Pseudophaeobacter arcticus DSM 23566: one gene and its partner. The protein of the gene in region 1 binds, or shares a complex with, the protein of each later gene. Links are inferred from orthologs where the notes say so. Each region holds a gene or a part of one and is shown on either strand. Other genes may lie near its edges. The genes, in order: scpA and meaB.

Evidence for each region.
Region 2: the proteins of scpA (region 1) and meaB are in contact, whole or in part, in a crystal structure (PDB 8DPB), measured with the Methylorubrum extorquens proteins. The link is inferred for Pseudophaeobacter arcticus DSM 23566 from one-to-one orthologs. Residues at the interface, in SOR27001.1 of Methylorubrum extorquens: Glu577, Glu578, Asn579, Asp580, Gly581, Arg582, Arg583, Arg585, His596, Ala604, Ser605, Ala608, Asp609, Gly611, Phe612, Asp613, Val614, Asp615, Ile616, Gly617, Pro618, Leu619, Glu625, Arg628, Gln629, Val631, Glu632, Asn633, Asp634, Glu661; in SOR26638.1 of Methylorubrum extorquens: Arg20, Ala21, Ala24, Arg25, Thr28, Ser32, Arg33, Arg34, His37, Thr98, Gly99, Gly100, Ser101, Ile102, Leu103, Lys106, Thr107, Ala110, Ala113, Ile114, Asp115, Arg116, Ala118, Phe119, Ile120, Arg121, Pro122, Pro124.

What each region holds. Positions count from the first base shown.
Region 1 is NZ_KI421507.1:2,295,185-2,310,448, reverse strand. Bases 4,800-7,799 are described here. They hold scpA (methylmalonyl-CoA mutase), read left to right. Parts: upstream 4,800-5,234; coding sequence 5,235-7,364; downstream 7,365-7,799. Other genes in these bases: ARCT_RS0115285 (hypothetical protein), read right to left, coding at 7,511-7,799; ARCT_RS0115295 (hypothetical protein), read left to right, coding at 4,800-5,272. Outside these bases: ARCT_RS0115320 (hypothetical protein), read left to right, coding at 1-291; ARCT_RS0115315 (hypothetical protein), read left to right, coding at 584-787; ARCT_RS0115310 (acetyl-CoA carboxylase biotin carboxylase subunit), read left to right, coding at 925-2,976; ARCT_RS0115305 (hypothetical protein), read left to right, coding at 3,163-3,663; ARCT_RS0115300 (DUF4174 domain-containing protein), read right to left, coding at 3,710-4,156; more of ARCT_RS0115295, read left to right, coding at 4,337-4,799; more of ARCT_RS0115285, read right to left, coding at 7,800-7,978; ARCT_RS0115280 (VOC family protein), read left to right, coding at 8,253-8,855; ARCT_RS0115275 (molecular chaperone DjiA), read left to right, coding at 8,958-9,656; ARCT_RS0115270 (endonuclease/exonuclease/phosphatase family protein), read left to right, coding at 9,637-10,632; ARCT_RS0115265 (hypothetical protein), read left to right, coding at 10,663-11,106; ARCT_RS0115260 (Ppx/GppA family phosphatase), read right to left, coding at 11,166-12,710; ARCT_RS0115255 (P-loop NTPase family protein), read right to left, coding at 12,767-13,486; ARCT_RS0115250 (AI-2E family transporter), read right to left, coding at 13,488-14,570; ARCT_RS0115245 (FAD-dependent oxidoreductase), read right to left, coding at 14,779-15,264. UniProt on the Escherichia coli protein: Catalyzes the interconversion of succinyl-CoA and methylmalonyl-CoA. Could be part of a pathway that converts succinate to propionate.
Region 2 is NZ_KI421507.1:2,535,342-2,550,550, reverse strand. The notes cover bases 5,973-8,917. They hold meaB (methylmalonyl Co-A mutase-associated GTPase MeaB), read left to right. Parts: upstream 5,973-6,927; coding sequence 6,928-7,908; downstream 7,909-8,917. Other genes in these bases: ARCT_RS0116525 (hypothetical protein), read left to right, coding at 8,592-8,917; rpmB (50S ribosomal protein L28), read left to right, coding at 8,182-8,472; hrpB (ATP-dependent helicase HrpB), read right to left, coding at 5,973-6,770. Outside these bases: ARCT_RS0116560 (2-dehydropantoate 2-reductase), read left to right, coding at 1-942; ARCT_RS0116555 (inorganic phosphate transporter), read right to left, coding at 1,002-2,486; ARCT_RS0116550 (NUDIX hydrolase), read right to left, coding at 2,580-3,038; ARCT_RS0116545 (SDR family NAD(P)-dependent oxidoreductase), read left to right, coding at 3,362-4,111; more of hrpB, read right to left, coding at 4,296-5,972; more of ARCT_RS0116525, read left to right, coding at 8,918-8,942; ARCT_RS0116520 (copper chaperone PCu(A)C), read left to right, coding at 9,052-9,531; ARCT_RS0116510 (LysR family transcriptional regulator), read right to left, coding at 10,290-11,261; ARCT_RS0116505 (hypothetical protein), read right to left, coding at 11,520-11,861; lepA (translation elongation factor 4), read left to right, coding at 12,223-14,022; ARCT_RS0116495 (TraR/DksA family transcriptional regulator), read left to right, coding at 14,452-14,766; ARCT_RS0116490 (PhnA domain-containing protein), read left to right, coding at 14,911-15,209. UniProt on the Escherichia coli protein: Binds and hydrolyzes GTP. Likely functions as a G-protein chaperone that assists AdoCbl cofactor delivery to the methylmalonyl-CoA mutase (MCM) ScpA and reactivation of the enzyme during catalysis.

The DNA of each region.
Region 1 (15,264 bases):
CCCAATCCCAAGGGGGTAACCGAACTGACCAGACGCGAACGGTTCCGGGATCGCAAACCGGCGGACCGACGCGCTGATGCCGCCTTTATGCAGGCATTGTTGCAGCACTTTGGCGACCAGCCCTTTGAACGGGGTAATCTGGATGCCGGTCGGTTGAGCTGGCTTTTTGGCCGCGAAGTTCTCCCCGCAGAAGACCCTTTTGACCCGGCCTCTTACGAGGCTTTGCTGGTTCTTGATGTGGAGCTGGCACAGCGGACTTTCCCGGATGCATTTGAAGGTAAGGATCTGTGATGATTGGGGCAAAGCCGCGCGCAGATGACCAGGGAGGGCAGGGCATGGATCCTGTCGCTGCTGGTCGGGGTGCGGGCTTTGCCCTTTTGTCTGAGCGGTTGCTTGGCTGGGGAATGGATGCTGATGTCGCGCGCGGTAGCGGGGCGACGGCGAAAGCCCGCCGAGAGGTTGCGGCCTTTGGGCGCGCGGCTGCTCATTTTGCCGGGTTGCACGATGCCCTCTTGCCCGATGGGTTGGTAGCTGGTTCTTGGTGGCGAGAGCAGATCTCTCCACAAAAAGGAGTTATAATACTATGCGGGCAATCCTTTACACATCTGCGCTGGGGCTTTTCACGGCCCTGTCTGCCTGTGGCGACACCACGGGCGAACAAGTCGCCTTTGGCGCCGGTGCGGGGGCCGTCGGATCGGCTTTGCTGGGGGGGCATTTGCTCACCGGGGCTGCGGTCGGCACAGCGGCCAATCTTATCTATTGCAAGGAAAACCCCGGCCGTTGCTAGGGCGACTACTGCATCTGTTTCACTGATCTGTCAGCCCGTTCGGGCGACAGCAGCTATTCACGCAAACGCCGCAGGCGAGCCAAGAGCTCGCCTGCGGCGTTTTGCATTCCGGCATACAAAAGAACAAGGGACTGCCAATGTTTGAAAAGATCCTGATCGCGAATCGGGGCGAGATCGCCTGCCGTGTTATCAAGACTGCCCGCAAGATGGGTATCAAAACTGTTGCCATCTATTCGGATGCAGATAAGCAGGCCCTGCACGTGCAAATGGCCGATGAGTCGGTGCATATCGGCCCGCCTCCTGCCAACCAGTCCTACATTGTCATCGACAAGGTGATGGAGGCGATCCGCGCAACCGGTGCCCAGGCGGTTCATCCCGGCTATGGCTTCCTGTCGGAAAACTCCAAATTTGCTGAGGCCCTGGCGGCCGAGGGCGTTGCCTTTGTCGGCCCCCCCGTTGGTGCCATCGAGAAAATGGGTGACAAGATCACCTCAAAGAAGATCGCGCAGGAAGCCGGTGTTTCCACCGTTCCCGGCCACATGGGCCTGATCGAAGACGCCGAGGAGGCTGTAAAGATCTCGCGCGAGATCGGCTATCCGGTGATGCTCAAGGCCTCTGCTGGCGGCGGCGGCAAGGGCATGCGGATTGCCTGGAACGACGAAGAGGCCCGCGAAGGGTTTCAGTCTTCCAAGAACGAGGCGGCAAGTTCCTTTGGCGATGACCGGATATTTATCGAGAAATTTGTAACGCAACCGCGCCATATCGAAATTCAGGTGCTCTGCGATGCCCATGGCAATGGCATCTACCTGGGCGAGCGGGAATGTTCGATCCAGCGTCGCCAGCAAAAGGTTGTGGAAGAGGCGCCAAGCCCCTTTCTGGATGAAGCCACCCGCAAAGCCATGGGCGAACAGGCTGTCGCCCTGGCGCAGGCGGTGGACTATGCCTCTGCCGGGACCGTGGAATTTATCGTGGACGGCGATAAGAACTTCTACTTCCTTGAAATGAACACAAGGTTGCAGGTGGAACACCCGGTGACCGAGCTGATCACCGGCGTCGATCTGGTGGAACAGATGATCCGGGTCGCCAATGGCGAGCCGCTCACAATCACGCAAGACGATGTGCAGCTGAACGGCTGGGCGATTGAAAACCGGCTTTATGCCGAAGACCCCTATCGGGGCTTCCTGCCCTCGATTGGCCGCCTGACCCGCTACCGTCCCCCAGCTGAGCTGTCGGGTGGCCCGCTGCTGGACAATGGCAAATGGCAGGGGGATGCGCCTGCGGGCGCGGGCATCGCGGTGCGCAATGATACCGGCGTCTATGAGGGCGGCGAAATCTCGATGTATTATGACCCGATGATCGCCAAACTTTGCACCTGGGCGCCCACCCGCGATCAGGCAATCGAGGCCATGCGCAATGCCCTGGACGGGTTTGAGGTCGAAGGCATCGGTCACAACCTGCCTTTCCTGTCGGCGGTGATGGATCACCCGATCTTTATTGAGGGCGCCATGACCACCGCCTTTATCGAAGAACAGTATCCCGAAGGCTTTGTTGGTGTTGACCTGCCTGCAGAGGCGCTGCGCCGGATTGCGGCCTCGGCGGCTGCGATGCACCGGGTTGCCGAAATTCGCCGCACACGGGTGTCGGGCCGGATGGACAATCACGAACGCCGCGTTGGCTCCGACTGGGTTGTCTCCCTGCAGGGGCAGAGCTTCCCGGTCAGCATTGAGGCCGACCAACTGGGGGCCACGGTCACCTTCCAGGATGGCGGCAGCATGCGCATCGCCAGCGATTGGACACCGGGTGATCAGCTGGCGACAATTGATGTCGATGGCGCCCCGCTGGTTTTGAAAGTGGGCAAGATTTCTGGTGGATTCCGCATTCGGTCGCGGGGGGCCGATCTCAAGGTGCATGTGCGCACGCCGCGTCAGGCCGAACTGGCCGAACTGATGCCGGAAAAGGTGGCGCCGGATACCTCGAAACTGCTGCTCTGCCCGATGCCGGGGCTGATCGTGAAGATTAATGTCGAAGTTGGCGATGAGGTCCAGGAAGGTCAGACCCTGTGTTCGGTCGAGGCGATGAAGATGGAAAACATCCTGCGCGCCGAGAGGAAGGGCGTGATTGCCAAGATCAACGCCAGCGCAGGCGACAGCCTGGCGGTTGACGAGGTGATCATGGAATTTGAGGAGTGATCACCGGGGCAGGCATAAGCTGGATTTCACGGGCGGGGCAGGGTGCTCTGGCCGCGAAATCTGGGTGTCAGCTGCGACCTTTTGGTCGCGCTGAGCCTGCCTCTGTCTCGTGCCGTGCAGCTTTATGCACCAAATCTTCAGACCTCTGTGCGAGACCAACCCCATTGGGGTCTTGCGAGGTGGCACATGTTTCGACTGGCAGTAACTTTGATTTCGACACTGGTTCTTCTGCCCGGCTGCGCGCTGGACAAGGAAGAGGAGCTGCGTGCTCAACTCTCCGAATGGGTTACTCTGGGCGATACCTACTACTTCGAATCCAATGGCACCTGCACGGCGGCGGTGTTTCACACCGAAAGCCCGCGCATCTCCTCGCTTTTGGGCACTGCGCGCTCGGTGGACACTGGTCTCAAGATGCTGGCAGAGGGGCAGCCGGTGGTTTTCAAGGTTGGCGGCAAATCCCCCAATGCGCTGGTCGAGGCGATCATGTCGCGCGATCTGCCGCATGGGATCAGCGTGCTCAACTCCGGCCTGGCCGGGATCAACTGCATGAGCGAGCTGGTCAAATCCATCTACCATCAGGCGATCATGAACCCGACATCGCGCATGGCCTTTATTCCCGAAGGGGACGGTATCATGATTGTGGATGGACAGGCCAAGGCGGTCATCTATGTGCGGAGCAACGGCTAACCTATAGGCTAGGTGCGCAAATTTTCGCGCTGCAACGGGATAAATCTCAGTTCTCGCGCCGGTCTTCGACTTCTTGTAAACGATCCTGGAACTTGTCGATGCTGCGCGACAGCTCGCGTACCGTCCAGGGATGTGGTTTGCGCAGCTTCACACCACCGTCCTTGCCCACCAGAACCAACATGAACCCACGCGGGCGTAACTGCTTGCGCAGAGCTGAGGCAGGTTTGGGGGTGGTATCGGTCAGAACCACGACATCGCGCTCCAACAAGGCCTCCGCCTCGCTGGTCAATCGGGCCATCTGTTCTTTGAACCGGGGGTCCTCTGGGCTGTCGGCAAAGACAACAATTGGGCGCTTGTGCCACAGAAAACTGGCCAGATCGGCCTCTTCTCCGGGTTGGACAAGCATGGGGGGCTCTGGCTCTGAGCCTTGGGCTGACACCGCCGGGGCAAATGGAAGAAAACTCGACAAAACAAGGGCTAGGATTGGTTTCATAATCTCTCCTGTTGGCCTCAATATATGCGCATGGCGCATAAATGCGATGGTCAATCGGTCTGTTTTTAGAAAAAAATTCATGCCTGTTAATCGCTTTGAGAGGGTCTGTGGGCGATGATGACGCAGACTCCCTTTTCAGGGGTACGAAACGTGCCTACTGTCCAAAGAATTGGAAATGCGATGCAAACCTGTCTTCATCTTGGGGCACACCGCTGTGCCACGACCTCTTTTCAGGAATACCTGCGCCAGAATGCGGCGGAGCTCGAACTGCAGGGGGTTGGATTCTGGGGACCGCGCCGCACCCGCAACGGGTTGTTTCACGGCGTTTTACCAACGGTCTCGGTGGTCAATTCTCAGGCGCTGGCAAAACGGGCGCAGGGGCGGATCAGGATGAACCTGAACCACAGCCGCGAGCGCGGCATTCAGCATCTGATTGTCAGTGATGAAAACCTCATTGGCAGCACCCGCACCAATCTGCGTCTCGGTGATCTCTATAGTGGCGTCGGAGAGCGGATGGCACGCTACGCCGAAGCCTTTGATGGGCAGATCTCTTATGTGGCGCTTAATATTCGCAGCCTGGAAAGTTACTGGACCTCGGCCTTGACCTATGCGGTTACCCGTGGTCACCGCGTCCCGTCGTATTTGCAATTGCAGAACCTGGCCGAGAGCAGCCGCAGCTGGCGTGATGTGATTGCCGATATTGCCTGCGCCATGCCCGGGGTTGAGATCAAAGTCCTGCCATTCGAGATCTTTGGCGGCCGCCCTGAATTGCAACTGGAGCTGCTGAGCAATTGTGACGCCCCCCGCAGCTATGCACGGGTACGTCTCAACGCCTCTTTGCGGCTGGAAGATCTGCGGGCCCATCTGCTGACAAATGCGGCCCAGGATCTGCCCGCAGGAGAGGGGCGCTGGCGCCCCTTTGACGAGACACAATGCGCCATGCTGCGCGAGAATTATGCTGATGATCTGATGTGGCTGACTGCCGGCGCCGATGGGCTGGCGCAGCTGCTCCAGGATCCAGAACACCAGGTGGCGGGACTAAACCTGCCCCAAACAGATGTGACAAGAGGAAGACCCAATGACAAGCAAGACAGACGATTGGCGGGCTCTGGCTGAAAAAGAGCTCCGTGGCCGCCCACTCGAAGACCTGACCTGGAAGACGCTCGAAGGTATCGAGGTCAAGCCACTCTATACCGCTGAAGACACCGCAGATCTGCCGCATATGGGCACGCTGCCTGGCTTTGGTCCTTTCACCCGCGGCGTCAAGGCCACCATGTATGCAGGACGTCCCTGGACCATCCGGCAATATGCGGGCTTTTCCACTGCCGAAGAATCCAACGCCTTTTACCGCCGCAACCTTGCTGCCGGTCAGCAGGGTGTCTCTGTGGCCTTTGATCTGGCGACCCACCGGGGCTATGACAGCGATCACGAACGTGTGGTCGGGGACGTCGGCAAGGCCGGCGTGGCCATCGATTCCGTTGAGGACATGAAGATCCTGTTTGACGGTATTCCGCTCGACAAGGTCTCGGTCTCGATGACCATGAATGGCGCAGTGATCCCAATTCTGGCGAGCTTTATCGTTGCGGGCGAAGAGCAGGGCCATGACAAAGCGCTGCTGGCAGGCACCATTCAGAACGATATTCTGAAGGAATTCATGGTGCGCAACACCTATGTTTATCCGCCTGAACCTTCGATGAAGATCATCTCGGATATCATTGAATACACATCCAATGAGATGCCCAAGTTCAACTCGATCTCGATTTCCGGCTATCACATGCAGGAAGCCGGCGCCAATCTGGTGCAGGAGCTGGCCTATACTCTGGCCGATGGTCGCGAATATGTTCGCGCCGCCACCGAGGCGGGGATGGATGTCGATACGTTTGCCGGTCGCCTCAGCTTCTTCTTTGCCATCGGCACCAATTTCTTTATGGAAATTGCCAAGTTGCGGGCGGCGCGCACCCTGTGGCATCGCGTCATGACCGAATTTGACGCCAAGTCTGACCGTTCAAAAATGCTGCGCACCCATTGCCAGACCTCGGGCGTGTCCCTGCAGGAACAAGACCCCTATAACAACGTGATCCGCACCGCCTATGAGGCGATGTCGGCGGTTCTGGGGGGCACGCAATCGCTGCACACCAATGCGCTGGACGAAGCCATCGCACTGCCCACCGAGTTCTCGGCGCGTATTGCCCGTAACACCCAGCTGGTGCTGCAGGAAGAAACCGGTGTCACCAATGTGGTCGACCCGCTGGCCGGATCCTACTACGTCGAAAGCCTGACAAACGAGCTGATCGACAAGGCCTGGGCGCTGATGTCGGAGGTCGAGGAAATGGGCGGTATGACCAAGGCCGTGGCCTCGGGTATGCCGAAACTGCGCATCGAGGAAAGCGCCGCGCGGCGTCAGGCGATGATCGACCGCGGCGAAGAGGTGATTGTTGGCGTCAACAAATACCGCAAGGAAAAAGAAGACCCGATCGACATCCTGGATGTGGACAATGTCGCGGTCCGTGAAAGCCAGATTGCCCGTCTGGAGAAGATGCGTGCCGAGCGTGACGAGGCGGCCTGTCAGGCGGCTTTGGATGAGTTGACCAATCGGGCCAAGAATGGTGGAAACCTGCTGGAGGCTGCCGTCGAGGCAGCGCGGATGCGGGCCTCAGTTGGAGAAATCAGCATGGCGATGGAGAAAGAATTTGGTCGTCACCGCGCCGAAGTGAAAACTCTGGCGGGTGTCTATGGTGCGGCTTATGAAGGCGACGAAGGCTTTGCCGCGATCCAGAAAAGCATCGAAACCTTTGCCGAAGAAGAAGGGCGCCGACCTCGTCTTTTGGTGGTCAAGATGGGCCAGGACGGCCATGACCGGGGCGCCAAAGTGATCGCCACAGCCTTTGCTGATATCGGTTTTGACGTGGATGTAGGCCCGTTGTTCCAGACACCCGCAGAGGCCGCGCAGGATGCCATCGACAATGATGTGCATGTGATTGGCATTTCCAGCCAGGCCGCCGGCCACAAGACCCTGGCGCCGCAATTGGTGCAGGAGTTGAAAGCCCAGGGCGCCGAGGATATTTTGGTTATTTGCGGCGGGGTTATTCCGCAGCAGGATTACCAGTATCTCTATGACAATGGCGTCAAGGCGATCTTTGGCCCCGGCACCAATATCCCCGAGGCCGCGCAGGATGTTCTGAAACTGATCCGCGCAGCGCGCAGCTGACAGGGGTAGGTTTCAATCCAGTCAAAGCGGCTGGATATGCCGACTATCCTGGTCATCAAATTTATGGGCGTGGGGGATCCTGCGCCCATTTGCGTTCCGAGGTTTTGCAACACGCAACAGCTATGGTCTGCGGCTGCTGGGGGGGGTTACGCGTAGAAGTCGATGGCGGGTTGCGAATTGTCATACCCGGCCTCTTCCAAGGCCGCCAAAACGGTCTCTCCTAAACTCAATGCATCTTCACTGGTTGCATCATAGTCCTCAACGGTGGCGGCGATCAGCTCGACAATATCGTCGTCAACAGTTGCGATCCCCTGCCTTTCCTGAGGCGGCAAAGGACGTTCCGGTGCCACGGGTCCGTTTGAGCCAGTCCGCGCGCCCAGGTCGTTTACGTCTCTGCCAGAGTCCGCCAGGGCAGAGTCGAGATTTTTCCCGTTGCCCTGACCCTGTTCTTTGATCTGGATGATCATTGTACGGGCATTGGCGTCCAACAGCCTGTTGGGCTCGAAACTGGACAGAAAGGCTGCGAGCTTTTCCGCTTGCTCACCATTCATCTTTGTCGATTTCCTATTCAGGCTCGACAGTAGTTCCTGGCTCATTGCGCCTTGGATCAGCATCAGGTGACCTCCTCGACCTCGTTCACAAATTACCACGTCCCCTGACGTGTTTTAGGCACGGACAAAGAAGAGGGCGCTCCATGATCTCACCATGATCTGATGCCCCCACCATGCCCAAAGCCCCCTTAATTTCATGGTGTGCAGATCAGATTTCAAGCGCTGGCAGTACCTTATGGTTTCCAGAGTATGAAGATCTGCCAACGGCGGCAGCCTGAGCTTTGCGCTTGAATGTCACATAGGGCCGGCTAGGGTGTGGCCAAAATAGGAGAGCATGATGGAACTGGATCATCTGGCCGTCGCGGGCGCAACTCTGGAAGAGGCGCGGAGTCATGTGGAAGACGCGCTTGGGGTCGCCCTGCAGCCGGGCGGACAGCATGCGATGTTTGGCACCCACAATTCCCTGCTTGGGCTGGCGGATGGGCTCTATCTCGAAGCCATCGCCATTGATCCGACGGCCACCCCCCAGCGGCGGCCCTGTTGGTTTGATCTCGACCGGTTCTCCGGCTCGCCCCGGATCAGCAACTGGATTTGCCGCTGCACCGATCTGCCCGCGCAACTGGCCAATCTGCCCAAGGGGGCAGGGGCGCCGGTCTCGCTGACGCGGGGGGAATTGAAGTGGGATATGGCGGTGCCGGCGGACGGTATCCTACCCTATGACAATATGTTCCCGGCGCTGATTGAATGGCACTCGGCCCATCCGGCACCAGCGCTGCAACAGCAGGGCTGCCGGCTTCACCACCTGGTGATTTCCCACCCCAAGGCAGGCTCTCTGCAGGCGGCGGTGCCAATGTCTGATCCGCGGATCAGTTTTGAAGTTGGCCCCGTGGGGTTTGAGGCGGAGTTCGACACACCACATGGTCGCCGCATGTTGCGCTAAATATGGGCGGCATCGGCAGTGATTTGCCACTTCGCCGGTGATTTATGTCTGTACCGGGCGGGCAGCACTGACATCAGGTGGGTTTAACGCTAGGGTTTTGATATGTCGCTTTGGGCCAGAATATCAGATGCGCTGTCTGCGCTTGGGAAGGGTGAAAGCCTTGCGGACGTCTTTGACCGTCTGCGAACCCCGCCAGAGCGGTCGGTGGCCTTTGCCATTGCGGTGGTTGCTCTGGGTGCCAAAATGGCCAAGGCAGACGGCCAGGTCACTCGGGATGAGGTCACCGCTTTTCGCGAAGTGTTCCAGATTGCCCAAGCCGATGAGGCCGGTGCGGCACGGGTCTTTGATATGGCCCGGACAGATATCGCCGGATATCAGGACTATGCGGCCCGTATCCAACGGATGTTTGCCGCAGACAGCAGCACGCTGTGCGATCTGATGGAGGGCCTGTTTCATATCGCCATGGCGGATGGCTTCTATCATCCCGGTGAAAACGAGTTTCTGGAGGATGTGAGCCGGATCTTTGGCCAGACGCCAGAGCAGTTTCAGGCGCTCAGGGCGCGGTTTGTCCCGGATGCGCCCAAGGACCCCTATACGGTGCTTGGGGTGCCTGCGGATATGCCGCGCGAGGAGATCCGCAAACATTGGCGCAAACTGGTGCGTGACACCCACCCGGACGCAATGATCGGGCGCGGCGTGCCGGAAGAGGCGGTCCGACTGGCAGAAAAACGCATGATTGATATCAACCGGGCCTGGGATCAGATCAATGGATGCGAAAAACATGCGCCTGGTCACCTATAATATCGAATGGTTCGCGCATCTGTTTGACGATGCGGATAACTTGATGCTCGATGGTAAACCCTCTGGGCGCTATGGCGTGGATCGCTACACCCAGGGCCGGGGAATTGCCCATGTGCTGCAACGCCTGGATGCGGATGCGGTGATGGTTGTCGAGGCGCCAAACACCGGGCGAAAACAGCGCTGTACCAGGGCGTTGGAACGCTTTGCGGCAGAGGCAGGTCTGCGCACCAACATTGCCGTTTCCGGCTTTGCCACAGAGACCCATCAAGAGATTGCACTGCTTTATGATCCAACTGTGCTGACCGTCGAGGTCGATCCCCAGTCCAGCCAAGAGACGCCAGGCTTTGACAAGAGCTTTCTTATTGATCTGGATGTGGATGACCGGATGGACCGGGTCCGGTTTTCCAAGCCACCGCTAGAGCTGCGGGTCAGTACCAAAGAGGGCGTGGCTCTGCGTTTGATCGGTGCGCACCTGAAATCAAAGGCCCCGCATGGGGCTGATAACGCCAAAGACGTGGTGCGGCTTGCCATTGCCAACCGGCGCAAGCAGCTGGCGCAGGCGATCTGGCTGCACCGGCGTGTCACAGACCACATTGAGGCCGGCGAACATGTGATTGTCATGGGGGATCTCAATGACGGGCCGGGGCTGGACGAATATGAACGCCTGTTTGGAAAATCCTCGGTTGAGATTGTCATGGGTAGCGAGCTGACCGATCCTCATGCGCAGCGCCTGCTGAAACCACGCGAGACCGTGCTGCCTTCGACCTCGCGGTTTTATAACCCAGAGACCAAGAGCTATCTTCGCGCTCTTCTTGATTATATCATGATCTCCCACGGGTTGGAGGCCTATGCGCCGCGCTGGCGCATCTGGCACCCGTTTGAGGATGCCGAATGTTATGACAACATTCCCCTGCGGGAGGCGCTCTTGGCGGCGTCGGATCATTTTCCGGTCTCGCTGGACCTTGAGCTGACTTAAAATCCTACACAGAGAGACTATATTGACCACATGAAACATATTCTCGCCCCCGCCCTTATTGCCGGTTCTGTTGCCTGTTCCCTGATGGCTTTCCCCCTTGTTGCGCAGACAAATGAACCCCAAGACAGTGAGCCCCAAGACAGGCAGCCCCAAGACAGGCAGGATGGCTCCAGCCTGATGGAGCGCGGGGCTGAGCTATTCTGGAAAGGGCTGCGCGAAGAAATGGCGCCCTCCCTGCAAGAGCTGGAAGGGCTGATGTCCCAGATTGGGCCTTCAATGCAGAGCTTCCTGGCGGAAATGGGGCCGGCACTGGCTGAAATCGCTGACAAGGTTGAAGACTGGAGCCGCTATGAGGCGCCCGAAATCTTACCCAATGGCGATATCATTATCCGCCGCAAACCAGATGAACCAGAGGTCGAGACACCTGAAGGCGGGGCCTCTGAGGGGGCGGGCGACGGATCCACAGATCTGTGATTCCCCCTACATGCCACCGCTCCAAAAGGAGAGCTGGCGCGTGGCCACGTCATCTGGCCCTACTTGGTGATTTTGACGCTAAGCTCGGCCTCCAATGCCTCGGCCAGGGATTTTAGACGGCTCTCGGCCACCTCGCCATACAAATCTTCCGAGGCACCGGGGAGCTCCAAACAGAGATGACGTTTGCGGGGTTGCCATTTCAATGTGCCGATGTCGCCATCCTCGCTGACCATCAGCATGGCGCCAAAACGCATGGCCTTGCCCAGGATCTCCGCTTCCTTTTGGCCCTTTTCGTCCAAGAGATCATAAAGATACTCAAAGGCGGTGCCCTGTCTCTTGTTGCGGTAGCGATGCAGCAGGGCCAGGCCCAGAAAGATCCGTTCGGAATGTTTCAAGCCGCCAAGATTGGCGCGGGTTGCGTTGTCAAAACAGACTTCGGCGCGATAGTCCGGGTGGGCGCGCCAGCTGACATCATGCAGCAGGCAGGCCGCCTTGATCAGGCGTTTCTGGGTTTGCGGCCCAGAGCTGAACAGGGGGGTGACAAATTCATAAAGGGTTTTGCCAAATCCGGGCAGACGCGCGTCTTTTGACTCGGCAAAGCGGCAGGATTCCACCAGCGGATCCCGGTTACGCAGCCGCTGCGGCATCTGCTCATAGAGCAGGCCCTCGCGAATGCCGTAGCTGGAAATTGCTATATCCTTGGGCTTGAAGGTTTTGACCAATCGCGACAGCACGTCGATCGCATAGGGGATCAGCACCATCCGGGCACTGGAGATGCCACAGGCGGCGCGCAGCTCTTCGATGTCGTTGGTATCGATATATTTCAGGGTTTCACGGACATCCCGCGCGGTCATGCGGTATTCGTGCAAAACCCGTAACGGATAGCCACGCCGCAACATGTCAACGCGGGCAATGGCACGCCAGCTGCCGCCGACCAGAAACAGCCGGTCAGTCTGCTGGCCCATTTCGGCGCTCAGTTCCTTCATGACCGACGATATATGTGCCTTGCGCCCGCGGCGCCCGCCTTTGATATCGCGCAGCTTGAGCGGCCCCAGTGATGAGCTCACGCGTTTGCCAACCTCACCGTCATGGATTTCGGCCAGCTCCATCGAGGAGCCGCCAATATCACAGACCAGCCCATAAGACCCAGGCCAGCCCAGCAAGACACCCTGAGCTGAAAGCCGGGCCTCTTCGCGCCCATCAATGACCCATATCTTTAACCCGGTTTCCCGCAGAACTTCCGCACAGAAGTCCGGACCATCCTCGGCGTCGCGCACGGCGGCTGTGGCCACCACCGACAGCCCCGGCAGCCCCATGCCTTGGGCCAGGTGCTGGAACCGGCGCAGCGCTGCCAGCGCCCTGACGCGTCCCTTGGGGTTCAGCTTGCCCGTTTCCGACAGGCCTGCGCCCAGGGCACACATGATTTTTTCGTTGTAGAAATAGGCCGGGCTGCGCGCGGCGCCGTCAAAGATCACCATACGAACCGAGTTGGAGCCGACGTCAACAACACCAACACGCGACAGGGCGCGGGCGCTGGGGTCTTCAAAAACGGGGCGACCAAAAGGGCCCCAATCAGGGGTGGGGCGGTCCTTGTCTGCGGTCATAGTCGCCTCATAAATTCTGCGGTACAGCGTCACGATGGGCCAAGCCCGGAGTCTGGTCAATCGCCGCTATATGCGACATTTTTGGTTACTTGTAGCAGATCAATTGGACGTTCTTGTGACATCAGCCTGACCGCTAGTGGCCGCGACAGAGTGCGCCCTTCGGAAAGGGCCATGCTATCAAGTTGGTTCACGATGACAGCGGCGGCTGCAAAGGAGCGATCCATATGTGCCACCAGATAGGGAATGACATCAGGTTTTGGCGTTACCTGCCTGTCGTTAAACAGTTTTGCCAGAACCACAGCGAGCAGCGCATCATCTGGGGCTTGCAGCTCTGCATGGGTAGCGGCCTGCACCCGGCTTTGCAGATCTGCAAGTGACAGCTGCCAAAGATTTGGGGCGGCTCGCCCGGTCAGCATCAGCGCATGACCATTGGACAGAACCAGATTGTGCAGGTGGAACAGGGCATTCTGGGTGTCGCGATTGCCAGCGATGGCGGGGACATCTTCCACCACCACCGGAGCCTGCGCCAGGTCTGGCACCTGGTCTTCTTGCAGGTCGCCGGCCTGCAGGATCTTGGCACCGGTCTGGCTGGCCCAGACATGGGCGAGATGGGTCTTGCCAGAGCCGGCAGGCCCGGTCAGGACCAGTTTGCCGCTGGGCCAGTGAAACGAAGGATCCAACAGTGCCACGGCCATGGCATTGGAGGGGGCGACAAAAAAATCGTCCCGCCCCAGAGCCGTCTTGGCGGGCAAATCAAAGCTGAGTTGCTGGGCCATATCAGGACTCGTCTTTCTGCTGCAGTGCCGGGTGTTCCAGGCCCTGGTACAATCGGCTGTCGAGATACTGCTCAACCAGGAAACGCGCAACCACCCCAAGCGCGGCGGCCAGAGGGACGGCAACAAGCATGCCAACAAAGCCAAAGAGGGCGCCAAATACCGACAAAGCCAGCAACAGCCAGACCGGGTGCAATCCGACGGAGTTCCCCACCAGCTTGGGGGTGAGATAGTTGCCTTCGATCACCTGACCAAAGGCAAAGATTGCGCCGACGATGCCAATCGACCACCAGTCGCCCCAGAACTGGAACAGGGCCAGCCCAATGGCCAATGCGCCACCAATCAGCGCACCAAGGTAGGGAATGAAGGTGACCATCCCGGCAATGAAGCCCACCGCCAGCCCAAAGTTGAGGCCAACAATCATCAACGTGATGGCATAGTAGCTGCCCAGGATCAGGCAGACGGTGCCCATGCCCCGAATGAAGGAGGCCAGAACCGCGTCGATCTGCGCCATCAGGCGGCGGATGACCGGGGCGTGATCGCGCGGCAGCAGCTCGTCCACACGGGCAATCATCCGGTCCCAGTCGAGCAGCAGATAGACGGCAACCACTGGAACAATGATAAACAATACCAATACATTAAGAAGCGAAGCTGCGGATCCGGCGATGCCCTCAACCAGTTCAATTCCTTTGCCCTGCAATGTGCCAACAATTGAGGCAATGGTCTGTTGCGCCCGGCTGCCTTCGGTAAAGAGCGAGGGGAAATGGGTCTGCGCAAAGGCCCGCAGATCCCGAAAGGCCTTGGGCAGGGTTTCGGTGAGGTCAATCATCTGGTTGATCAGCGTCGGAACCACGATGAGCAAAGCCAGCAAAAAGACCAGCATCGAGAGCACCACAATCACCGCCGTGGAAGCCGCGCGACTTAACCCCATGGTTTCCAACCGATCGGCAATAGGGTCAATCAGATAGGCAATGGCCGCACCCAGCACAAATGGCAGTAAGACATCGCCCAGAGACCACATCACAACGGAAAAAATCAGGGCGGCAATGCCCCAGTATTTAAATTGCTTTTTTGCCGGAAGGGCCATGACTGCACTGCCTTTTTGCGGACTGATCCATGTGATCCTTGCCCAGTCATCGCCCAAGGCTGCTCCCCTTGCAAGGGGAGCGCGCGTCTCTGGTTCTGATCTTAGCTGTTTTTTGCGCCGAATGTCATGCTCGGGCGCTCACCCCTGCGGACGGCGCCGTGACCTCTGTTATCCGGTAGCGGGCCGGGCAGGGCCGCGATGGGCCGGATCAGTGTATCCTGACGCCTTGACGCTTCAGCTCTGCCTGCAGAGCGGTGATCTCAACCGCATCCAGCGCGCAGTCTGATTTGACCGACAGGGCAGCAGCAATGCCTGCGCCTTGCCCCGCAACCGCACAACAGGCCATGTTGCGGGTGGCGGCATGGGCGATTTTATCGCCGCCAATGGCGCGGCCGGTAACCAGCAGGCTTTTGATTCCCTTTGGCAACATGGCGCGATAGGGGATCTGCATATAGCGCCCGGTGGTGGGCAGGATCAGCACCCCATAACCATCAATGAATTCGGGATATATCCCGATGCTATCGTCAAAGCGGCCCTGATTGCGGGTCTCATCTTCGGTGATGTTGTGGTGCGCGTCGATCTTGCGGGTATCGCGAATGCCGATTGTCATGCCAAAATTGCGCAGCCGCGCCGCCTCGCAGCCCGGTGTGTAGGCGTTCAGCGCCCGTATCGCCAACATGGCCTGTTTGCGGCC
Region 2 (15,209 bases), 240 kb from region 1 along the record:
AGCGTCACTTTGCTGGGGCGTGGCCGCATCCTGGGGCCCATTGCGCAGCGCGGTCTGCGGCTGACGGATTACGCGGGGCTAGATCAGCGGGTTGAGGCGCGGCAGCTGCGCTGTAGCGAAGACCCGGCGGTGCTGGCAGAGGCCGATCTGGTGGTTGTTGCGGTGAAGTCAAATGGCACCGCGGCGATGGGGCAGTTGATTGCGCAATATGCGCCCCCAAATGCGCCGGTGCTCAGCTTTCAGAATGGGGTGACAAATGTGGACCTGCTGCGCCAGATGTTGCCGGGGCGGGATCTGCGTGCCGCGATGGTGCCCTTTAACGTGGTGCCCGCAGACCCCCCTGAAGCGGCAGAGGGCGCAGCAGTGCTGCCCGGATATCACCGGGCCTCCTCCGGAGAGATCCTGATTGCCGAAGGTAGCGGGCATTGGGCCAGGTTTCTGACGGCGCCGGGGCTGCCGGTGGGTGAGACCCCGGATATAACCGGGGTGCAATGGGGCAAGTTACTGATCAATCTCAACAACGCCTTGAATGCTCTCTCTGGTCTGCCTTTGAAGACGCAGCTGCAAAGCCGTGCCTGGCGTCGGCTGATGGCCGATCAGATGTCCGAGGCCCTGCGGGTGATGCGGGCGGCTGGCCTGCGGCCTGTGTCGACGACACCGCTGCCAGCCTGGACAATCCCGCATATCCTGCGCCTGCCCAATTGGGCGTTTACCCGGATTGCGGCGCAGATGCTGACAATTGATCCAGCCGCGCGCAGCTCTATGGCGCAGGATCTGCTGCAGGGGCGGATCACCGAAGTGGATGCGCTGCAGGGTGAAATCCAGCGCCTGGGCCTGGCCCATGGTGTGGCCACGCCAGTTTGCGATGTGGTGATACAATTGATCCGGCAGGCGGAAATGAAAAAGACCGGGCTGCCAAAACTGCAGCCCGGCCAGATCTAGTTTTGGTCCAGGTTCGCTGAGATGACCCCGGGGCAACCCTGACGCGACCCTCGGGTGGGTTATTGGGTGAGAGTTGCCAGCAACAGATAGATGCAGCCAGACAGCAGCGCCGCGGCGGGCACTGTGATCACCCAGGCGGCGGCAATGGTCATAAAGTGGCTGCGCCGGACCAACTTGCGGCGGCGGCGTTCTTCAGGGGCGATGCGTTTTTCTACCGGGCGGCTCACGGCGGATTGACGCGAGCGGCGCTCGTGATGCCATTCGCGGAAGAAGCCAACACCAAAGACTGCCCCAACCGCAATATGGGTCGAGGAAACCGGCAGCCCCAGCCAGCTGGCGACAATCACCGTGATCGCAGCCGAAAGCGACACGCAGAAGGCGCGCATCGGGTTCAGCTTGGTGATCTGGCTGCCGACCATGCGGATCAGCTTGGGGCCAAACAGGAACAGACCAAAGGAAATCCCAAAGGCGCCAATAACCATGACCCAGGTGGGGATCGCCACCTTGGAGGCAAAGTCGCCAAACTCGGAGGCATGTACGATGGCAGCCAGCGGGCCAACCGCATTGGCCACATCATTGGCCCCATGGGCAAAGGACAGCAGCGCGGCGGAAATGACCAGCGGGATCCGGAACAAAACCTTCAGGGATTTGTTGCGGTTCTCCATGCCCTCGGACTGGCGCCGGATCAGCGGGGCAGTGATGACATAGGCCAGCGCCCCAATCATGGTACCGATCAACAAAGCCGTCTGCAGGTCAATCTTGATGATACGTTTCAGACCTTTCAGAGCCAGATAGGAGGCAAAGGCACCAGCCATGATGCCGACCAGAACTGGCACCCAGCGCCGTGCGGCGGCGATTTTGTCGTCCTGATAGATGATCTTTGCTTTGATCAAGGCCAGGAACAGGGCGGCGACAAGACCGCCCAGAAGTGGCGAAATCACCCAGCTGGCGGCGATCTTGCCCATGGTTGCCCAGTTCACCGCGGCAAAGCCAGCCGCGGCAATACCTGCGCCCATGACGCCGCCAACAACCGAATGTGTGGTGGAGACCGGCGCCCCAATCCAGGTGGCAAGGTTGACCCAAAGCGCCGAAGAGACCAGCGCGGCCATCATGGCCCAGATGAAAATTTCCGAGGTGGCGACCACCTGCGGGTCGATGATGCCCTTGGAGATGGTGGAGACCACGTCGCCGCCCGCCAGGAGCGCGCCGGCGCTTTCGAACACGGCGGCGATGACGATGGCGCCACCCATGGTGAGCGCATTGGCACCCACTGCCGGCCCCATGTTGTTTGCCACGTCATTGGCGCCGATATTGATCGCCATATAGGCACCAAAGACTGCAGCAGCCACCACGATCAGATTGGTCTGGCTTCCCCCAAAGAGCATGGCAGCCCCAAGGCCGGCCAAAACCATGAACACCAGGGCGATACCGGGGGCGACCATGGGGCGGGCGACATATTGGGTTGCGGATTCAAGGTGCGAAAACCGGTGCAAGTCCCGGTCAAGCGTTTCGTGGTGATTGGCGTCGTCTGATGGGGTGCTCACAATGATCGTCCCTTTGGCAGGCAGTTTGGGGACGCACTAAGTGAGCCCGCCGGATGAGGCAAGCTGAGCTGTCGTAAAAATGTCGCGCGCGTGTTACAATTGACGCAGGATTTCCTGCAGCTCGGGTTCGCGGACCAGATTTGCAGCCTCTTGCGCAGAAAACCATTTGCGCTGCCGTTGGTGTGACTCGGGGTAGGTATCTGACAGCTCTACGTCGCCAACTGTATAGACATAGGTCTGCACCGGGATCGGCAGGCCGGTCTTCAACTCTTTTTCATAGCTGAAGGCACCAATGGGCGCGCCTTCGACACGACCGTTTTGTACGCCAGCCTCTTCCCAGGCTTCCTGAAGGGCGGATTCACCGCCATCTTTGCCGTTGATTGGCCAGCCCTTGGGCAGGATCCAGCGTCCGGTGCCGCGACTGGTGATCATCAGAACTTCGGTTTCGCTGCTGGTTGTCCGGTGGCACAGGGCAGCAACCTGAACGCGCTTGGGGCGAAACAGAATAGGCTTGATCATTTCTTCCCAAGCCTGGGCGAGAATGTTGCTCATCTTGAACTGCCTTAATCGTAACTTTTTTTGGCAACAGTGCTGGTTGAGTGTGAGACATCACAGCCGCTGCGTTTTTCTTAACTGCCATTAAATTAGGGCTTTGTGGATAAAGTACAACCCTTCAACAGGTTAAAGTATAGCCCATTTACATGTTATGAGGCGCTGCCGCTCCAAAAACAGGCAATGCAGCTCCTGCCGCTCTGTGTGTGGGGGGGCGTGCCTGGGGGATAGGGCGGGGTCTTGATGCCTTTGCAAAGGCTGGGTTGACTCTGCAAAGGCTGGGGGGCTCAGTGACGAGACTAGGGTTTTGAATGGGCAAAAAGATGAAAACAGCACTGATTACAGGCGCGGCGCGCGGAATTGGCCTGGCCACGGCGCGGGGGCTGCAAGAGGCAGGATGGCGGGTCGCGCTGATGGACTGGGACGGGCCAGAGCTGGCAAAGGCGGCGGCCCAGTTGCCAGAGGCGCTGGTGATTGAGGGCGATGTCTCCAAGCCCCATGATGTGGCCGGGGCGGTTGCCGAGGTCACAGCACGGTTTGGCCGTTTGGATGGTCTGGTCAATAACGCAGGCGTGGCAGATTTTGGCCCGATCCGCGAAACGACATTTGAACGCTGGCGCCGGGTGATGGAGACCAATCTGGATGGCCCCTTTCTGATGACCCAGGGGTTTACAGATCTGCTGGCAGCTGAAGGCGGTGGTGCTGTGGTGAACATCACCTCAATCTCTGGTCTGCGGGCCAGCACGCTGCGGGTCGCCTATGGCACCTCTAAGGCGGCGCTGGCGCAGCTGACTCTGCAGCAGGCGGTGGAACTGGGAGAATTGGGTATTCGCGTCAATGGTGTTGCGCCGGGGCCGGTGGCGACAAAGCTCGCCATGGCGGTCCACAGCCCGGAGATCATTGCGGCCTACCACGATGCGCTGCCGCTGAATCGCTATGGCTCGGAGGATGAAATTGCAGCGGCAATCAATTTTCTGCTATCCGACAAGGCGAGTTTCATCACCGGCCAGATCCTGGCTGCCGATGGGGGCTTTGAGGCGACCGGTATTGGTTTGCCAGCGTTGCGGTCCTGACAGAGCGGTAAATTGTTTCATATGTTGCGCGCTGGCCTTTTGATGCGAGGCCCTGCCTCGCGCTCCGGGATATTTGAGGCCAAATGAAGAGGCGGCTGTTTTCATTTGGCCAGAAATATCCTGGGGGTGAGCGTCTTGCACGCGAGGGGGCAAAGCCCCCTCATTTGGCAGAGTAGTCCTGGTATCACCGGCGCTTTTTTGCCCGCAGGGTGGGGTCTTCTTGGGTGGGATCCTCGGGCCAGGGGTGGCGCGGGTATTGCGCGCGCATGTCTTTGCGCACGTCCGCATAAGATCCGGACCAAAACCCGGGTAGGTCACGGGTGATCTGGATTGGGCGCTGGGCCGGGGACAGCAGGGTGATCTTGAGAGGCACGCCGCCGATGCTCGGGTGGTGGGTGACGCCAAACAGCTCTTGCAGGCGCACCGAGATTTCTGGCGCCTCTGCACTATAGGTGATTGGGATCTTGCGTCCCAACGGGGTGGTGAAACTGCCCGGAGCCTCACGGTCCAGCAGTTGCGTCTGTTCCCAGGTGAGCGCGGCGCGCAGGGGCGGAACCAGGTCGAACTGTTTCCAGGCAGCAGAGGATTTGACCCCGCCGAGCATTGGGAGCAGCCAGTCTTCCAATCGCGCCAGCAGGCCCTCGGTTGAAAAATCAGGCAGGTCAAAGCCATCGGCGCGCAGCAGTTCAACCCGCGCCGCCAGCCGTGCCGCAGCCCCGTCGAGGCGCAGTCCGATGTCGCGCACCCCGTCGAGCATGGCAGCTGCGATCTGGCTCTCTGGTGCATCTTTCCACATGCGGTCTTCCAGGGTGATGGCGCCCAGGCATTCTTGTTGGCGGGCAACCACCCGCCGGTCGCGCTTGGACCAGTGGCAGTTGTCCTGCCAGGCAATTTGATCCCAAAAGAGATCGCGGATTTCACCTGGGGTGATCTGCGCGGCCATGCGCACACGGGCCTCGCGCGGGTTGCCGTCCGTGTCCAGCGCCACAATGAAGGGGGCTGCGGCCAGGGGATCGCCGGGGTCCAGCAGCACCCCCTTGCCGCCCGAGAGCACATAGCGCGGCTGATCGCCTTTGCGGCGTTGGCCAATGCGGTCGGGATAGGCCAGCGCGGCCATGGCGGCGGCCGAGAGGCGCTCTGCCCCCCTCTGAAGAGGAGGGCCCTGTTTTTGCAAACGGCGTGCCTCGCTGCGAATACGGTCCAGCACCGGATAGGAGAGCTGATAGGGGCGTTTGCGCTGAAAGCCCTTGGTATCTTTCAGGGCCTCCAGGCGCAGCGCCAAATCCGTCGGTGCGCCGCGCAGGGGATCGCGCTCGGCCAATAGCGCGGCCAGCTCGGCTGCCCTGGGGCCGGCGGTCAGCAGCATATGGCCCAAACGCGGATGCAGTGGCAATCGGGCAAGCGCCTTGCCGTGAGGGGTCATCTGACCGCGCCCGTCCAATGCGCCCAGCATCTGCAGCAATTTGCGCGCCTCTGCCATGGTGCCGCCGGGCGGCATGGTGAGAAAGGCGAGATCCCCTATATCTGCCCCCCAGAGCGCCAGTTCCAGCGCCAGACCGGTGAGATCCGCCGAGGCGATTTCAGGTGGGGGAAAAGCGGCCAGCGCGCCCTCTTCGCCCTTGGTCCAGAGCCGGTAGGCGGTGCCTGGGGCCACACGACCGGCGCGGCCCTGTCGCTGGGTGGCCTCGGCACGGGTGACCTTTTCGGTGATCAGCCGCGACATGCCTGAGCCGGGATCAAAGCGGGCGCGCCGGGCCTGCCCCATGTCGATCACCACGCGAATATCCTGAATGGTGAGCGAGGTTTCGGCAATTGAGGTGGCCAGCACAATCTTGCGCCCCGTGGTGGCGGGGCGGATGGCGGCCTGCTGGTCCTTGAAGGGCAGGGCGCCAAACAGCGGCTGGATCAGGCAATCGCCGGGCAAACGCCTGTCCAGATTTTGCGCCGCGCGGCGGATTTCGCCCTCGCCGGGCAGAAACACCAGAATGCCCCCGCCCATCTGCGCGCCCCTGGCGGTGTCGCGGCTGTCTTTTTCCGCCTGCACCACCAGATCGCAGAGCGCATCCAACCGGCGGGCCAGAGGGCCCAGCGGGCGCTCCAGCCAGCGGGTCTGCACCGGGAAACTGCGTCCCTCGGAGGTGACAAGCGGCGCCTGCATCAATGCGGCTACCGGGGCGGCGTCCAGGGTGGCGGACATGGCCAGCAGGATCAGATCATCGCGCAGCGCCTCTGCCACCTCCAGACACAGGGCCAGGCCAAGATCGGCGTTGAGGGAGCGCTCGTGGAATTCGTCAAAGATCACCGCGCCGATGCCGGGCAGGTCCGGGTCCGATTGCAGCATCCGGGTGAGAATGCCTTCGGTCACCACCTCGATGCGGGTTGCCTTGCTGGTCTTTGCCTCGCCGCGAATACGATAGCCGACGGTTTGGCCCACCGCTTCGCCCAGAGTTTCTGCCATGCGCTCAGCCGCGGCACGGGCGGCAAGGCGGCGGGGCTCCAGCATCACGATGCGCTGGGCGGTCAACCCGGCGCTGAGCATGGCCAGCGGCACCTTGGTGGTTTTGCCGGCACCGGGGGGCGCCTGCAGCACGGCGCGGCCGCCCTGGAGCAGGGCGGCAATCAGATCCGGCAGGGCGTCATCAATGGGCAGGCGTGGCATGGCGGGTTTTGTCATGGCCTGCTTATCGCCAAAGAGCGCGCCGGGGTCCAGTCTGCTGCACAATGGCCCCTGCGGCAGCTTCGCACTGGACAAGGGGTTCAGGCCTGCGTCAATTAGGGCGGAAATTTTGCGAGCTGTTCAATACTGGAGACCGGGCATGAAGACCGCTGAGCTGAGTGAGAAAATCCTAAGCGGGGATCGCCGGGCGCTGGCGCGGGCCATCACTTTGGTAGAAAGCGGCCGCGAAGATCACCGGGTTGCCGCGACCGAACTGTTGGAGCGCCTGGCAAAATCCGGGCGGCAAGCGCTGCGCATTGGTCTGTCGGGCACGCCGGGGGTGGGAAAATCCACCTTTATCGAAAGCTTTGGCATGATGTTGGTCGCCGAGGGCCTGCGGGTGGCGGTGCTGGCGGTGGATCCGAGCTCAGCCCGCACCGGCGGGTCTATTCTGGGCGACAAAACCCGGATGGAACATCTGAGCCGCCAGAAGGCTGCCTTTATCCGGCCCTCGCCGAGCCAGACCAATCTGGGCGGGGTGGCGCGGCGCAGCCGCGAAGCGGTGGCTCTGTGCGAGGCAGCCGGATTTGATGTGGTTCTGATTGAGACCGTGGGCGTTGGCCAGTCCGAAACCGTGGTGGCGCAGATGTCGGATCTGTTCCTGCTGCTGCTGGCGCCTGCGGGGGGCGATGAATTGCAGGGGGTCAAGCGTGGTATCATGGAAATGGCGGATATCATTCTGGTCAACAAGGCCGATGGCGATCTGAAATCCGCCGCCATGCGCACCTGTGCCGATTATTCCGGTGCGCTGCGGCTGCTGCGCAAACGTCCCCAGGATCCCGAAGGCTTTCCCAAGGCGCAGACGGTTTCGGCCCTCGAAGAGGCCGGATTGGACAGCGCCTGGGAGGATATGAAGACCCTGGTGGAATGGCGCCGAGAAAAAGGTCACTGGAGCAGCAGCCGCGCCGAGCAGGCGCGCTATTGGTTTGGCGAAGATGTGCGTCAGGCCCTGTTGGCGCGGCTCAAGACCCCCTGGGCGCAGGACCGCATGGAAGCCCTGTCGGATCAGGTGGCAAAGGGGGCGGTGTCGCCCACCGCTGCGGCGCAGGAATTGCTCGCAGGGCTTGGCGTTGCGGGCTAGGCCCCCCGCAGGCGGCAACAGCGCGGTTGTGGGCTCTGGCCAAGAGGGCGAGAAAGGCCTATAGATCCTTTGAAAATCACAGGTTGCAGCGGGCCTGAGCCATTTCATTGGCGGGGGGGCATAAAACCCCAGCATTTGGCTTGACCCTTGGGGCGATTCCTCCTAAACGCATCCAACCAGTTTTCGGGCGTTGCCTCTTGGCCGCGCCCTTTGAGATTTGCAGATGATTCGGGGGGTTCCTCGGGTGCTGCCCCAGATACGAAGGATGAACCTATGTCGCGCCGTTGCGAACTGACCGGAAAAGGCCCGATGACTGGCAACAATGTCAGCCATGCTAAAAACAGAACTCGTCGTCGGTTTCTGCCAAACCTGAACGATGTGACCCTGCAGTCCGAGACTCTGGGTCGTGGCATCAAGCTGAAGATCTCAGCTGCTGCGCTGCGCACTGTTGACCACCGCGGTGGCCTGGACGCTTTCCTGGCAAAAGCCAAGGACGACGAGCTGTCCACAAGCGCACTGAAAGTGAAAAAAGAGATCGCCAAGGCACAATCCGCCGAGGCTTGATCTTTGATCACATGAGAATTTGAAACGCCGTGCATCCGTGAGATGCGCGGCGTTTTGCCATTCAGGGCCAGGGCAATTTCACCTTGCAGCTCTGCTGCCGGATAGGCATATCATTTGCCATGGCACGATTCCTGCGGATATCTCTGGCCTTGATGCTGGCCCTGGTGGTGACCCTGACGGGGCATGTCTCGGCCAGTGCGCAGGGCGCCCGTGATGCCAGCGGGCAGATGGTGATTTGTTCCGGAAGTGGTCCGGTTACCATCTATGTCGATAAGGACGGCCAGCCGACCAAGGCGCCGCATTTCTGTCCGGACTGTGTGATGCATTTGCTGGATGCAGTTGCGGGGCCGGATGCTTTGGTGGTGCCAGCCTATGGCGGGCAGGCCTTTGACCGCCTTTTGGGGGCTGTGGGCTGCAGCCATTTGATGCGGGTTGCCGCGACCGCACGGGCGCCACCGCTCTGCACCTGATATCCCTGTTCGACGAAGGGTCTGATCACCTGGACGCCTGATCGGCTGAGGGTGTGCGGACTGCACAATCTACCCAAAATTTCCTAACCCTAAGAGAAAGGAGACAGAAATGTCCCTGAGATCCGTATTGTTTGCGGCGGTTGCCGCTGTGTCGGTTGCTGGTGCCGCGACTGCTGAAGGCGCCAAGATCATGGTGCAGGACCAATATGCCCGCGTGTCGGCAAAAATGTCCTCGAGTGGGGCGGCCTTCATGGAGATCATGAATATGAGCACCGAGGACGATCAACTGATCGACGCGCGCTCTGACATTGCCAAGCGTGTTGAACTGCACACCCATATGGAAAGCGGCGATGGTGTGATGAAGATGATGCATGTGGAGGAGGGGTTTGTGATCCCCGCCGAGGGCAGCCACATGTTGCAGCGCGGTGGGGATCACGTGATGTTCATGGGTCTGAACCGGGCGCTGGAACATGGCGATATGGTGCCTGTCACCCTGGTGTTCAAAAATGCCGGTGAGATCAGCATCGAAATCCCGGTTGACCTGGAACGTAAGCCGGGCCAAGGCGGCCATATGAAGCACTCTAACTAAGCGGGTGACATGACAGAGGGGGCGGGCGCGGCGTCAGGCTGCGCTGCAGCCCTCCTTCGCGCCCAAAGCCCGCCCTGGTGGCGGGCTTTTTGCCGCCCAGCATCTGTCCGCCAGTACTATCCCAGGACTTCCGCTACCCAGAGGGGCATGCGCCAGCGTCCCACAAGCCGTGTACCCAGTCACAACAGGGGACAAAACCTGGGTCAAGACTTCGGTCAAAATCCGAGGAAAATTCTGTTTGTCTGCCTGGGCAATATCTGCCGCTCTCCGGCAGCGGAAGGGGGATTTCGTGCCCTTTGCCCCAGCGTTGAATGCGACCCGCGGGGGCTGCCGGCGACCATGTGGGCGCGCCGCCCTGTGGGGCAATGCAGGGGGCCTTGATGCGGCGTGGCCTTGATGTCTCGGAACTGCAGGCGCGCCAGTTCAGCTGAGCGGATTTCAGCAATTTTGACCTGATCCTGGCGATGGATCAAAACAACCTGGACAGCATTGAGGCCCAGAGACCCGCGGGCAATCAGATCCCGGTTTGCCTGTTCACCTGTTTTGCGCCAGAGGCGGCACTGGATCATGTCCCGGACCGCTATTACACGCGGGATTTTGACGGCTGCCTTGACCTGATCGAACTGGCCGCAGCAGGGCTGAAGCGGGCTTTGACGGAGGGCGAAGGCTAGGCCCCCTAGGGAAAGCATGGCGTCCCTCCCTCCTGTGATGCAAAAGGCTCCACAGGGGAGCTGTTGTGAAATTGGTCACAGAAAGGGTCAGTTCAATTCGTCAAGCAGGTGGAAATCCTGTGCCAGCCAGGGCAGTTTGGTGATGGCTGGATCAACCATTTTACGTTTGATCAACCCCTGGATGGTTTGGGCAACGGTACGGGGCAACTGATCAGCCCAGTCCTTGCTGGCAAAGAGCGAAATCCGCCGTGCGGCCCGGCCAAAAGGCAGCGGAAAGGCGTCGATTTCATCATGAAACCGCGCCGCCCGCATATAGCCAAGCGGGGTTGTCACGGCCCAGCCAATATGGCGTGCGACCATGGCCATCAGCGCCAGGTGGGAGCCAATTTCAAACCGGTTTTCAAACGCGATTTGCTGCTGACTGATCTGCGCTTCGATTTGTTGCGAGATCAGCTGGTCGGCAGCATAGCGCAGAAAGGGCAGCTGTTCGAGCTGGCCCATTGGCGCCTGTGGATCGTGAATAAAGCCTTTGGGCGCAACAAGAATAAAGGGATCGCGGACCAGCGGAAATTCGATCAGCCCTTCCTGTGGCGCGTCCGTTGTGGCGGTAACAGCAAGGTGGATTTCACCCGCTTCGATGGTGCGCAGGATGTCATGGCTGGAGGCGGTAATCATCTTGAAGCGGCACTCAGTGAGGCTTTCGGCGAGGGCGGTCACCAGGCGCGGGGTCAGGTCGTTGTCAAAGTCGTCAATCAACCCGATGGAGAGCGCGGGCAGGTGGCTCAGATCCATCATCGACAGCTCGCTCTGCGCCAGGCGCAGCTCTGACAGAACCGCATGGGTGCGGGCCAGGAAATTGCGCCCGGCGGCGGTTGGCACCATGGGGCGGCGGCCGTGATCGACCAGATCCGTTCCCAGCGCCTTTTCAAGGTTTCGCAATTGTTGGCTGACGGCGGGTTGGCTCAGCCCCGTCACTTCGGCGGTCTGTGCAACGGATCCGGTCTTTGCCAGAGTTTCAAAAACCTCCAGCCCCCTGAGAGTGACCCCCTTGATCAACATGCCAACACTCCAAAAAACTATTATTTCAGCGTAGTTTCCCCAGAGCCTGTCGCTGGGTCAAGGGTGCCAATCTGGTCGCTGTTCCCCCTAAAGTAGTGCCAGGGACAGGCAAGCCATATTTGCCGGGCCTGACCCGTGATGGGTATAGGAGAGATGGTAACACAGAACAGGGATTTTGTTTTGTAAAATCTGTCTCTGGGCGCAGCAGGGCGGGATGCTGCGTCGCAGGGATCAAAACAGCCAAAGGACCTGTGGTGGTTAGCCGCAGGTTTTGGCCGCGGTGTCGCCAAAGAGCTTATAGCGCTCCCACAGCTGCTCATCGCGGCGGTTGCTGGATTGGCGCACGACCTGGGCCTGATGCGGATCGCCAAACCATTTTGACACGGTTTTGCGCTCAGAAGAGGTGAGCTGCACATTGGCCACCTTCTGGATGCAGCGGCACAGGGAGGGGCTGGCGGCAGAGCGATCAGAGCTGCGGCAAGCGCGTTCAATGGCCCCGGCCTGGGCGGGCTGCACCAAGACGAACTGCGCGGAGAAGACCTGAGCAGCCAAGACGGCACAAAGCCCCGCAGAGCGCAGGGAGGTGGGCAGCAATTTCATCAGATGTCCCTTATGTTTTAGCCCCGGATCGCATGTCCAGATTTGTGCGAATATGGCGAAAGGCGTGACGAGATTCAACATTGGTTAAAATCCATTTATAAATGCGCAGGATTTTGCCGGGTTTTGGTCTCGTGTTGAAGAGATGGTGAGGGGCGTGCCTAACCTAGGGGAAGGGCGGCGATGGCGCGGCTGATCCGCAGATATTGGGCTTGCAGCTAGGCCGTTGGCAGGTCGAGATCTTCGATCTTGTCCGCATCTGCCAAACTCAAATTCACCTTTGACTGTCGATTTGGATAAATAACTTCATCGCAGCATAGACGCGCGCTTGACCAAGACAAGAATCCAAATCATATGCCTGATCATGACTGATCTCGCCAAAATCCGCAATTTCTCCATCGTCGCCCATATCGACCATGGCAAATCCACCCTCGCTGACCGGCTCATCCAAGAGACGGGCACGGTGGAGGTGCGTGATATGAAGGCGCAGCTCTTGGACTCGATGGATATCGAGCGCGAGCGCGGCATCACCATCAAGGCCAATACGGTGCGTATTGAGTACAAGGCGGATGACGGCGAGACCTATGTGCTCAACCTCATCGACACGCCGGGTCACGTCGATTTTGCCTATGAGGTCTCCCGCTCGATGCGCGCGGTTGAGGGCTCGCTTTTGGTGGTCGACAGCACCCAGGGCGTTGAGGCGCAGACATTGGCCAATGTCTATCACGCCATGGAGGCCGACCACGAGATCGTGCCGGTGCTGAACAAGATCGACCTGCCGGCCTCGGACTGTGACCGTGTGGCAGAGCAGATTGAAGATGTCATCGGCATCGAGGCCACCGGCGCCATTCGGGTTTCGGCCAAAACAGGCGAAGGCATCCATGAAACGCTGGAAGCCATCGTCAACGAACTGCCCGCGCCAACCGGCACCCGCGATGCGCCGTTGAAGGCAATGCTGGTGGACAGCTGGTATGACGCCTATCTCGGGGTGATCGTTCTGGTGCGGATCATGGACGGGGTGCTGAAAAAGGGGGAGCGGATCAAGATGCTCTCCAATGGCACGACCCACCATGTGGACCGCATTGGGGTGTTCCGGCCTGCGATGGAAGTGATTGACGAGCTGGGGCCGGGCGAGATTGGCTTTCTTACGGCGTCAATCAAACAGGTGCGCGACACCCGTGTGGGCGATACCATCACCCATGAGAAAAAGGGCACCGACGCGGCATTGCCGGGCTTTAAGCCTGCGCAGCCGGTGGTGTTCTGTGGCTTGTTCCCGGTGGATAGTTCCGAATTTGAAGATCTGCGCGATGCCATCGACAAGCTGGCACTGAACGATGCCTCCTTCAGCTTTGAGATGGAAACCTCGGCGGCGCTGGGCTTTGGCTTCCGCTGTGGCTTCCTGGGCCTTTTGCACCTCGAGGTGATCCGCGACCGGGTGGAGCGCGAGTATGATATCGAGCTGATCACCACGGCGCCCTCGGTGGTCTATCATATCTATATGCGTGATGGGACGATGGTCGAGCTGCACAATCCGGCAGATATGCCGGACCTGACCCATGTGGATCACCTGGAAGAGCCGCGCATCAAGGCGACCATTCTGGTGCCGGACGAGTATCTGGGCGATGTGCTGAAGCTGTGTCAGGACCGGCGTGGCATCCAGCTGGATCTGACCTATGCCGGCAGCCGCGCCATGGCCGTCTATGACCTGCCGCTCAACGAGGTGGTGTTTGATTTCTACGACAGGCTCAAGTCGGTGACCAAGGGCTATGCCTCCTTTGACTATCAGCTGACGGGCTACCAAACCGACAATCTGGTCAAGATGTCGGTGCTGGTGAACGACGAGCCAGTGGATGCGCTGTCGATGATGGTGCACCGCGACCGGGCCGAAGCCCGTGGCCGCGCCATGGTTGAAAAGCTGAAAGACCTGATCCCGCGCCACATGTTCAAGATTCCAATCCAGGCGGCCATTGGTGGCAAGGTGATCGCCCGCGAGACCCTGTCGGCGATGCGCAAGGATGTGACAGCCAAATGTTATGGCGGCGACGCAACCCGGAAGAAGAAACTGCTGGAGAAGCAGAAGAAGGGTAAGAAAAAAATGCGTCAGTTCGGCAAGGTCGACATCCCGCAGGAAGCGTTTATTTCAGCGCTCAAAATGGACAGCTGAGCACCGGTCCGGGCTTGCTCGGCTATCGCTCCGGGGGAGCGATTGAGGCGCGAAGGTGCGGCCTCGTCAGTGGCATTTTCAATGCAAGAGAGCGGCAGCGGTTGGTGTCGTCAATTTGCGAACTCCCCCGAACGTTTTGCGTTGAAAGCATAGCCATACTCAACAGATCAATACGGGGCATTTGTCCTGTTCTCTGGTCGAATTACTAGGGCGAAACTCTGGCGTTCACCCCTTGGCTGTCGGGCTTGAGCTGTTCCTGATTTGCCCTAAATTTGTGCTTGCGGATCATAGGTTACGCGCTTCAGGCGTTTCTTGCGTTAAACGCGCGCAACACTCCCCAGATCCCGCGAGTGTTTTTGACTTCGGTCAATGCCGTAGCATTGACCTTGGCTATGGTGGCACAACGCCGCTGATTTGGGAGGGTTAGGCATGGACTTTACAGAACGCAAGCAAGCACTTGAAGCGCGCAGGGTGGCTCTGGCCGGGCATTTGCGTGAGGTCGAACACACTCTGGACGCACCGATGCCAAAAGACTGGGAGGATCGCTCGTCTGAGCGCCAGGGGGATGAGGTGCTGGAAACGCTGGGTCTCAACGAGATGGAAGAGCTGCGCCAGATTGATGCAGCACTGGCGCGTTTGGTCGAAGGCTCTTACGGCTACTGTCAGATTTGCGGCGATGCCATCGCGGAAAAGCGCCTGGATCTGATACCTGCGACACCGTTTTGCAGCGGCTGCGCCTCCTGAGGGATGCCGCTACCTTGAGGGGCTGACGGGTGTTTCTGTCAGGGTTCTGTGTGTTTGGCAGCGGGACAGCGGCCTTGGGTGGCTTTTCATCCGGCAGGGAAGGCGGTAAGGCGGGGGAGACTATTTCTCTTGGAGGGTTTCCCCATGTCTTGTGAATTGTGTTCTGCCGAGGGTGCGACCCGGTTTTTTGCTGTTGTCGGTGGCCCTGAAGAGGCTGGAGTGCAGATCTGCGACACCTGTCAGACGCAGATTGAGGGCGAGCTGGAGCCAGATCACTGGCGCTGCTTGGCCTCGTCCATGTGGTCACAGGAACCCGCAGTACAGGTCCTGGCGACACGTCTCTTGGCGCGGCTTGCGACTTATGATTGGGCGCGGGATCTGGCCGATCAGCTGTGGCTGGATGATGAAACGCGGGCCTGGGCCGATAACGAGGCCAGCGGTGG